2 regions of the Mesorhizobium cantuariense genome follow, and region 2 is predicted to be linked to the other one. Evidence: predicted binding sites of a transcription regulator. Region 2 holds the regulator's gene; the other holds the start of a gene.
What was found. The regulator PhoB, encoded in region 2, activates phosphate uptake and scavenging genes when phosphate is short. The targets are predictions, from matches to a motif close to TGTCATNNANCTGTCAT.
Positions count from the first base shown of each region.

Region 1 (4,284 bases), 1.1 Mb from region 2:
GAACGGCGACTGATGCTCGACGCCACCCGCAAGGGCGTGGCGGGCCAAGCCGCGGAGTAGCACGGCGCGGACTTCCTTCTCCCCCTTGTTTGGACTGGGGACATCGCGCTTCTGTCCTCGAATGGCATCCCGAACCCCCTCGCGCAAAAGGCGCAAAACTGTTCGCGATGTCCTCGCACACCTGTTCGCGATGTCCCCAGTCCAAACACCCCTGTGGGAGAAGGGAAGAACTCTAGATCAGACCCGACATGTCGGAAAAAGCCATCGCCTTGCGCAGCACCTCGGCGAAGCGTTCGCCGGCCGCTTCGCGTGGGCCGCTGTTGTCGATCGAGGTGACGCCAGGTCCGGACAGGGTCACATTGGCGCTGCGCGCCAGGCGCGCCAGTACCTCGCCGCGCGACTCGCGGCCGCGCATCGCCAGCCGCTCGGCCAGCACCTCCGGCGAGGCGGTGATTTCGACGATGGCCAGATTGGCATAGCGCTCGCGCAGAACGGGAATGATCGCGCGCGATACGTTGGCCACCGTGACATGGCCGTTGGCGACCGCCCAGTCGACTTCGGCCGGGATGCCATAGCGCAGACCATGCGCCTCCCAGGAGATGGCGAAGGCGCCGTCGGCTTCGGCCTCGACGAAGGCGGCATCGGCCAGCGTGTCGTGGTCCTCGCTGGCGGCATCGCTCGGCCTGGTGATGACGCGGCGGACGAACTCCAGCCTTGTCTCGTCGGCAAAGCGGGCGCGGGCGTAGCCGATCACCGTGTCCTTGCCGGCGCCGCTTGGTCCAACCACGGCGACGAAGACGCCATCGCGGATCGGAAACGTCTCGGCAGACAATTCCCGCTCGATCAACGCCGACACCATCATGCGACCCGGCGCCCCTGCCGCCAGACGGTGCGCACGACCGGGATGTGATCGTCGACGCGCACGCGCACCAGATCGGCGCGGCGGCCCTGCTCGATGACGCCGCGGTCGGTCAGGCCAACCGCATCGGCCGGGTTCTTCGACACCATAGCGACCGCCTGCGGTAGGGAAATGCCTTCGACGACGTCGCCGAGGAAGAATGCGGACTGGATCAGGCTGAAGGGAATGTAGTCGGACGACAGGATGTCGAGCAGGCCGTCGCTGGCCAGCGTGCGGGCCGAGACATTGCCCGAATGCGAAGCGCCGCGCATGACGTTGGGCGCACCCATCAGCACGCCGAGCCCGGCCTCTTTCGAGGCCCTGGCGGCTTCTTCCGTGGTCGGGAACTCGGCGACGCGCACGCCCTGTTCGATCGCCTCGCCGACATGGCCAAGGGTGGCGTCGTCATGGCTGGCCAGCACGATGCCGCGCTCATGGCAGGCGGCGGCGATCACCGCCCGGTTCGGTGCCGAATTGAGCGCCGATTCCCCCATCCGCTTTTCGCAGAACACCTTGAAGTCGCGATCGGTCAGCTTCAGCTTGCGCTGGTAATAATAGGCATAGGTTTCGAGGTTGACGAACTGGCGCTGGCCGGGCGCATGGTCCATCAGCGATGCCAGCTTGACCCGCTCGTCGCCGTCGAAATTGGCGAATGCCTTGAGGCAGTCCGGCGCCGAAACCTCGCAGCGCAGATGGATGAAATGGTCGGCGCGCAGACGATCCTGCTGCACACTGTCCTCGATGGCGTCGGCCAGCTTGCGGATATCGGCTGATGTCAGGTCGGCATCTTCGTCCATGCCGACGCGCAAGGCGTCGAGCACGGTGGTGATGCCGGCGGTCGCCACCTGCGCGTCATGGGCGAGCACGGCGGCGATCGGATTCCAGCGCACCTTGGGCCGCGGCGCATAGTGGCCTTCGAGATGGTCGGTGTGGAGCTCGACCAGCCCGGGAATGATGTAATCGCCGCCCATATCCTCGCCGATCCGGCTGGTGCCGGTTTCGATGCCGGCGATAAAGCCATCGCGCAGCACCAGCGAACCCTCGACGATCTCGTCGGCAAGCACGATGCGGGCGTTGTGGAGAACAGTCTCGGCGGTCATTTCAGGCAGTCCTTGGTTATTCCGGCTGGGGTTGTTCCGGCAGGGTGTCAGGCAGTTTTTCTGGCGGAACGGCGCCCGAGTGCGTGATGCGAGAGCACCATGAACGGTGCGCCCGGTTCGGTTTCGACAAACAATGTCAGCGCATCCACCAGCACGGGCTGTTGCAGAATGTCCGCGAACAGACTGTCGATTGCTGCGCGCAAACGAGGGCTTTCCTGTGACGTTGCCCGGCCGGACAGCGTCATGTGGAAGCGAAAGGTCTCGAAGACATAGGGGTAGCCCCACTGGCAGAGATTGCGGAACTCGGCCGGCTTCAGCGAATCCGGGCTGCGCCGCTCAATCTCGGCTTCCGTCAGTGGCGCGCGAAACCGGTCGAAGCCAAGCACGACGTCATCGGCGAAGCGGTTGAGCGGAGGCAGCGAGCCTTCCGGCACCAGTGCGAAGAAGCCGTCGATCTGGCTGACGACGAGACGCGGGATGGTCACCACCGGCGTCGCCTCGGCAAAATGGTCGAGTGCGGCGCGCAGCGAGGCTTCCGTCTCGTTGGCGGCCAGGCGGAAAGGGGCTTTCAGCGTCGCGTGAAAGCCATAACGGCGCGCCGAAGCGGTGTGGAAAGCGACTTCCGCCGCCGACAGGTCGGCTACCGCCTCGACCGGCCTTGTCGCGGCGCCAAACGGGTCGCGGCCCAGCCAGTTGGCGGCGATCCGCGCCAGCTTCTCGTCCTGCCGGGGGGTGAAATAGATGGCATAACGCATGGGAAGTCCTCGTCAGTCCCGCTGCCATAGGTGATTTCCATGACGGATTGACGAAGCCTTGCAGGCATTCAGGTAACAAAACGGTGCGGCCGGGTCATTAGCCGACGATTTTTTCGTGCTGGACCAGTTGTTGCGAAGGCTGAACGAACCGGTCAGGCCTTCATCAGCCATTCGTGCTCGGGCGCATTGTGGAATTTCCACGTCCGCTTCGGTCCGGCCATGACGTTGAGATAGTAGAGGTCGTAGCCGTGGCAGGCGGCGCAGGGGTGATAGCCCTTTGGCACCAGCACGACATCGCCATCCTCGATCGCCATCGCCTCATCGAGCGCGCGATGGCCGTTCTTGTCGGCATCGGTGTAGACGCGCTGGAAGGCAAAACCCTGCGGCGGGTTGAGGCGGTGATAGTAGGTCTCCTCGAGATAGGATTCGGTGGGCAGATTGTCCTGGTCGTGCTTGTGCGGCGGATAGCTCGACGTGTGGCCGCCGGGCGTGATGACCTCGACCACCAGCAGCGAATCGGCCGGCTTGCCCTCCGGCAGGATGTTGGTGACGTAGCGCGTGTTGGTGCCCTTGCCGCGCACCTCCTGACCGAGATCGTTCGGTCCGATGACGCGAACCGGCAAGCCGCCGCCAAGGCCCGGCGCCGAGCAGACCGCCAGCTCCAGCTCGGTATCCGCCGTCACCGACCAGTCCGAGCCCTCAGGGACGTAGACCGACCAGGGCTTGCCCTCGAAGGGCGACATGCGTTCGCCGAGCAAGCCCAGGTCCTTGCCGCCGGCCGTGGCGCTGCCCTTGCCGGTGACGAACACCAGGCAGACTTCACGATCCTCCGTCTTGCCGGACGCGCTCGCGCCGGCCTTCAGCCGATGCAGGTCGAAACCGACATAGGTCCAACCTGCGATTTGCGGCGTCACATGGGCAACGCGGCCATGGCCCTTGTTGGCTTTGACGAGCAGCTTCGACATTGTGTCTCTCCTATCGCAATCTTCGAGATTGGCCGAAGCCTCCCAACTTCGTCATCCTAGGGCGTAGCACGAGCGAAGCTCCGTCGCGGAGACCCTAGGATCCATGCCGTAACCTCAGTCCAAGAACGCAGCGGAACGGAATTCTGCACCGCAGCGCCGTTTTGATGTCGCGGCATGGACCCCGGGGTCTGCGCTGCGTCGCTTCGCTCCTTGCTCCGCCCCAGGATGACGAAGCGAGGAGCGTTTCAGCCAATCTCCAACGCATGCGATCCGTTATGCGCGCAGTGCTCGACCCGTCAGCCTTCTGCGTCATAGGCCGCTTTATTCCTTTGGCTCGACCGGAGGCTTGGCCTCGTCGGCCGGCTTGTAGAGATAGAAGAACTGCCAGACGGCGTAGCCGGCGAAGCCGAGCGCAAGCACGCCCCAGAACGGCGTGCCGGTGGCGAATTCGATGATCGACCAGATGACGCAGACCGCGACGACGGCGACACGCCGCCACAAAGGCCGGAAGAAGGGGTGTTCGGAATCTTTCATCGGGCCAATCTACAGCAATCGGCTTCGCCGGG
Region 1 is NZ_JBHRVD010000001.1:7,181,563-7,185,846, forward strand. It holds gene ACFOJ9_RS35150 (ABC transporter permease) at 1-60, shown strand, start outside; gene phnN (phosphonate metabolism protein/1,5-bisphosphokinase (PRPP-forming) PhnN) at 233-862, opposite strand; gene ACFOJ9_RS35160 (alpha-D-ribose 1-methylphosphonate 5-triphosphate diphosphatase) at 859-1,998, opposite strand; gene ACFOJ9_RS35165 (DUF1045 domain-containing protein) at 2,046-2,753, opposite strand; gene iolB (5-deoxy-glucuronate isomerase) at 2,906-3,718, opposite strand; gene ACFOJ9_RS35175 (DUF3329 domain-containing protein) at 4,040-4,252, opposite strand.
Region 1: a site for PhoB is predicted at 2,793-2,809, ahead of ACFOJ9_RS35165 (DUF1045 domain-containing protein). Genes of this name have one in related genera too.

Region 2 (4,284 bases):
GAGGCGATCTCTGCAGCGTTCTTGCCCAGTTCGCGTGCGTCCTTCCACACCGACACGGTCTGCGTGCCGAGCGCGATGCGGTTCAGCGCGGCGTGGTCGCCGTCCTGACCCGAGACCGGCACGGTGCCGGCCAACCCTTGAGCCGTCAGCGCCGCGACGACGCCGCCGGCGGTGCCGTCATTGGCCGCGACCACCGCATCGACCTTGTTGTCGTTGGCGGTCAGGAACTGTTCCATGTTCTTCTGGGCATTGGCGGGCAGCCAGCCGTCCGTATAGGCCTCGCCGACATTCTTGATCTTGCCGCTGTCTATGGCTTCCTTGAGCACTTCCATCGAGCCCGAGAACAGGAAATCGGCATTCGGATCGGCACCCGAACCCTTGATGAAGACATAGTTGCCTTCCGGCTTGGCCTTGAACACTTCGCGGGCCTGCATGCGGCCGACTTCCTTATTGTCGAAAGTCAGGTAGAAGACATCCTTGTTCTCGATCAGCCGGTCATAGCCGACGACCGGAATGCCTTCATCCAGCGCCTTCTGCACCGCCGGGCCGATGGCCGAGGCATCCTGCGCCAGGATGATCAGCGCGTTGGCGCCCTGCGAGATCAGGCTTTCGACATCGGTGAGCTGCTTACCGGGATTGGACTGCGCATCGGCGGAGATGTACTTGTCGCCGGCGGCCTCGATCGCCGTCTTCATGGCGGCCTCGTCGGTCTTCCAGCGCTCCTCCTGGAAGTTGGACCACGAAACGCCGATGACCTTGTCCTTGGCCTGTGCGACCGACACGAGCGTCAGCGACATGGCGACACCCGCCAGGATGGCGGCTGTGAATCTTTTCATATTATCCTCCCTGCGCCGCGTATGGCGCGACCAAACTGACCCGAAGGCCGGCACAGAGGCTCTATTTTTTCGAGCCTCGAAAAAATACTGATCCAACACCCGAACGCTGTCAACATCGATTCTGATGGATTTTGATGTCCTTCAGAATTTTTTTCGAGCCTCGGAATAAATAAGTGACAGGGCGGGCCGCTTCTGCCAGTATTTGACCGCGTTGCCGGCAGCGTTCCAGGGGCAGGAAGAACCGCGGCGACCGGGAGGATGTGAAGAAACATGTCGGTCGGAATCCGCCACGACGATTTGCGCCGCCGCAACCGCGCGATGGTGATCGCAGCCGTGCGCCGCGCCGGACAACCGTCACGCACCGAGATCGCCGCGACCACGGGCCTCAGCCACTCGACCATATCGGCGATCTCCTCCGACCTGATCGGCGAAGGCATCCTGACCGAAAGCAAACCGAGCGAGGCCGGCTCGCTCAAACGCGGTCGGCCGCAGGTCGGCCTCAGCCTCAATCCGGAAGCGGCGGCGGTGATGACCGTCGTTCTGTCGCTGAATTTTCTCTCCGTTGCCGTCATCGACTATGCCGGCCAGGTGATCGCCGAGGAGCAGCGCAGGCTGGACACGCTGACGATGCCGCGCGAGGCGCTGATCGGCGAATGCACGGCAATCGTGCGGCGCCGCCTCGAAGACCCCGATCTTGACGTGCGCAGCATCGCCCGCATCGCTCTGGCGATCCAGGGCATCACCGACACCCATGCCCGCGCCATGCTGTGGTCGCCGATCACGCCTCACACCGACATCGCCTTCGCCGACATACTCGAAGACGAGTTCGGCATCCCCGCCACCATGGAAAACGACTGCAACATGATGGCTATAGCACTGCGCTGGCGCGACCCTGATCGCTACCGCGACGATTTCATCGCCATTCTTCTATCGCACGGCATCGGCATGGGCCTGGTGCTGAAGGGCGAGCTGTTCACCGGCACCCATTCCTCGGGCGGCGAGTTCGGCCACATGATCCACCGGCCGAACGGCGCGCTCTGCCGCTGCGGGCGGCGCGGCTGCGTCGAAGCCTATGCCGGCAACTACGCCATCTGGCGCAGCGCAAGGCAATTGGGTGAGGACGCAGAACCCGTCGCCGATGTCAGCGACGCCGACATGCGTGCCCTGGCCACCGCGGCCCGCGAAAGCGACGGACCCGAGCGCGAGGCCTATCGCAAGGCCGGCGAAGCGCTCGGCTACGGCCTCGGCAGCCTGTTCGCGCTGATCGATCCGGCGCCCGTAGCCATGGTCGGGGTCAGCGCCGCTGCCTTCGACTTGATCGAGCCGGCATTGCGCAAGGCGATTGCCCAGACCGCCGGCGGCCAGCACTCGAAATCGATTTCCTTCGACACCGAGCCGAACGAACTGCCGCTGATCCGCGAAGGCTGCGCCATGCGTGCGCTGACCTTCGTCGACCAGGAGATTTTCGCACCCGGCGCGCAAACAAGATCCGGCCTCGCCGGCAAGAACGTGGCGTGAATTCAAACGGGCGAGTTCAATCCTCACGGATCGCGTAGCCCGCTCCACGAATGGTGCGGATGACGTCGGGCATGCGGCCGTTGTTGACGGCCTTGCGCAGCCGGCCGACATGCACATCCACCGTGCGCTCGTCGATGTAGATCGTCTCGCCCCAGACATTGTCGAGCAGCTGGCTGCGCGAGAAGACGCGGCCGGGATGGCGCATCATGAATTCGAGCAGGCGGAACTCGGTCGGTCCAAGCCTGATCTCGCTCTTCTTGCGATAGACCCGGTGCGATTCACGGTCGAGCACGATATCGCCGACCTTCAGCACACTGGACAGCACCTCCGGCTTGGCGCGGCGCAGCAGCGCCTTGACCCTGGCCATGAATTCCGGTGTCGAGAACGGCTTGACCAGATAATCGTCGGCGCCGGTCGACAGACCGCGCACGCGGTCGCTCTCCTCGCCACGCGCGGTCAGCATGATGATCGGCAGCCGCTCGGTCTCGGGACGCATTCTTAGCCGACGACAGAGTTCGATACCGGAAACCGCAGGCACCATCCAGTCGAGCACCAGAAGGTCGGGAACGTTCTCCTGCAGCCGGATCTCGGCCTCGTCACCGCGCGTCACCACCTCGACCTGATAGCCTTCGGATTCGAGATTGTAGCGGAGCAGCACGCCTAGCGGCTCCTCATCCTCCACCACCATGATGCGTGGCGCGATCATCGACTGGTCATCCCTGTCATGCGGCCGGCGCGGACATTGCCGTCTCGTCCTGCTTCGGACGATTGGCGGGCAGCTGCGTGCCGGTCAAAACATAATAGGCATTTTCAGCGATGTTGGTCACGTGGTCGCCGATGCGCTCGAGGTTCTTGGCGCAGAACAACAGATGCGTGCAGGCAGTGATGTTGCGCGGGTCTTCCATCATGTAGGTCAGCAGTTCACGGAACACCGAGGTGTATTTGACGTCGATGCGCTCGTCGTTGTTTCTGAGCGTGGCAAGCGCTGCCGCGTCAGCGGCGGCATACTCGTCGATGACGCCCTGCACCTGGATCAGCACCAGCTGCGCCATCCCGTCGATCGAATGCGACAGGTCGCGCGGCGTGACGCTCAGGCCGACAGTGCCGACGCGTTTGGCAATGTTCTTGGCAAGGTCGCCGATGCGCTCGAGGTCGCCGGCCATGCGGATCGAACCGACCACCGCACGCAGGTCGTTGGCCATCGGCTGGCGCTTGGCGATCAGCGTGATGGCGCGATCGTCCAACTCGCGCTGGCGTGCATCCATGATGGCATCGTCGGAAACCACCCGCTGCGCCAGCGCATTGTCCGAATTGAGCAATGCCTTGGTCGAGCCACTGACCATCGAGCGGGCGAGATCGCCCATGTCGCGGATCAGCTGGCTGACCTGCTCCAGATCCTCATCGAAAGATGCGACGGTATGTTCACCCATGATCTTCGTCCCTCGTATGCTGAACTCAGCCGAACCGGCCGGTGATGTAGTCCTGGGTGCGCTTGTCGTCGGGGGTGGTGAACATCTTGTCGGTGGCTCCCTCCTCGACCAGATAGCCAAGATGGAACATCGCGGTGCGCTGCGACACGCGCGCCGCCTGCTGCATCGAGTGGGTGACGATGACGATCGTATAGTTCTGACGCAGTTCGTCGATCAGTTCCTCGACGCGAGCGGTGGCGATCGGGTCGAGCGCCGAACACGGCTCGTCCATCAGGATCACCTCGGGCGACACGGCGATGGCGCGCGCAATGCACAGACGCTGCTGCTGGCCACCGGAAAGGCCGGTGCCAGGTTCCTGCAAGCGGTCCTTGACCTCGTTCCAGATTGCCGCCTTCTTCAGGCTCGACTCGACGATCTGATCCATGTCGGCCTTGCGCTTGGCCAGTCCGTGGATGCGCGGGCCATAGGCGACGTTCTCGTAGATCGACTTGGGAAACGGA
Region 2 is NZ_JBHRVD010000001.1:6,048,115-6,052,398, forward strand. It holds gene xylF (D-xylose ABC transporter substrate-binding protein) at 1-836, opposite strand, end outside; gene ACFOJ9_RS29515 (ROK family protein) at 1,107-2,354, shown strand; gene phoB (phosphate regulon transcriptional regulator PhoB) at 2,371-3,060, opposite strand; gene phoU (phosphate signaling complex protein PhoU) at 3,077-3,784, opposite strand; gene pstB (phosphate ABC transporter ATP-binding protein PstB) at 3,810-4,284, opposite strand, start outside.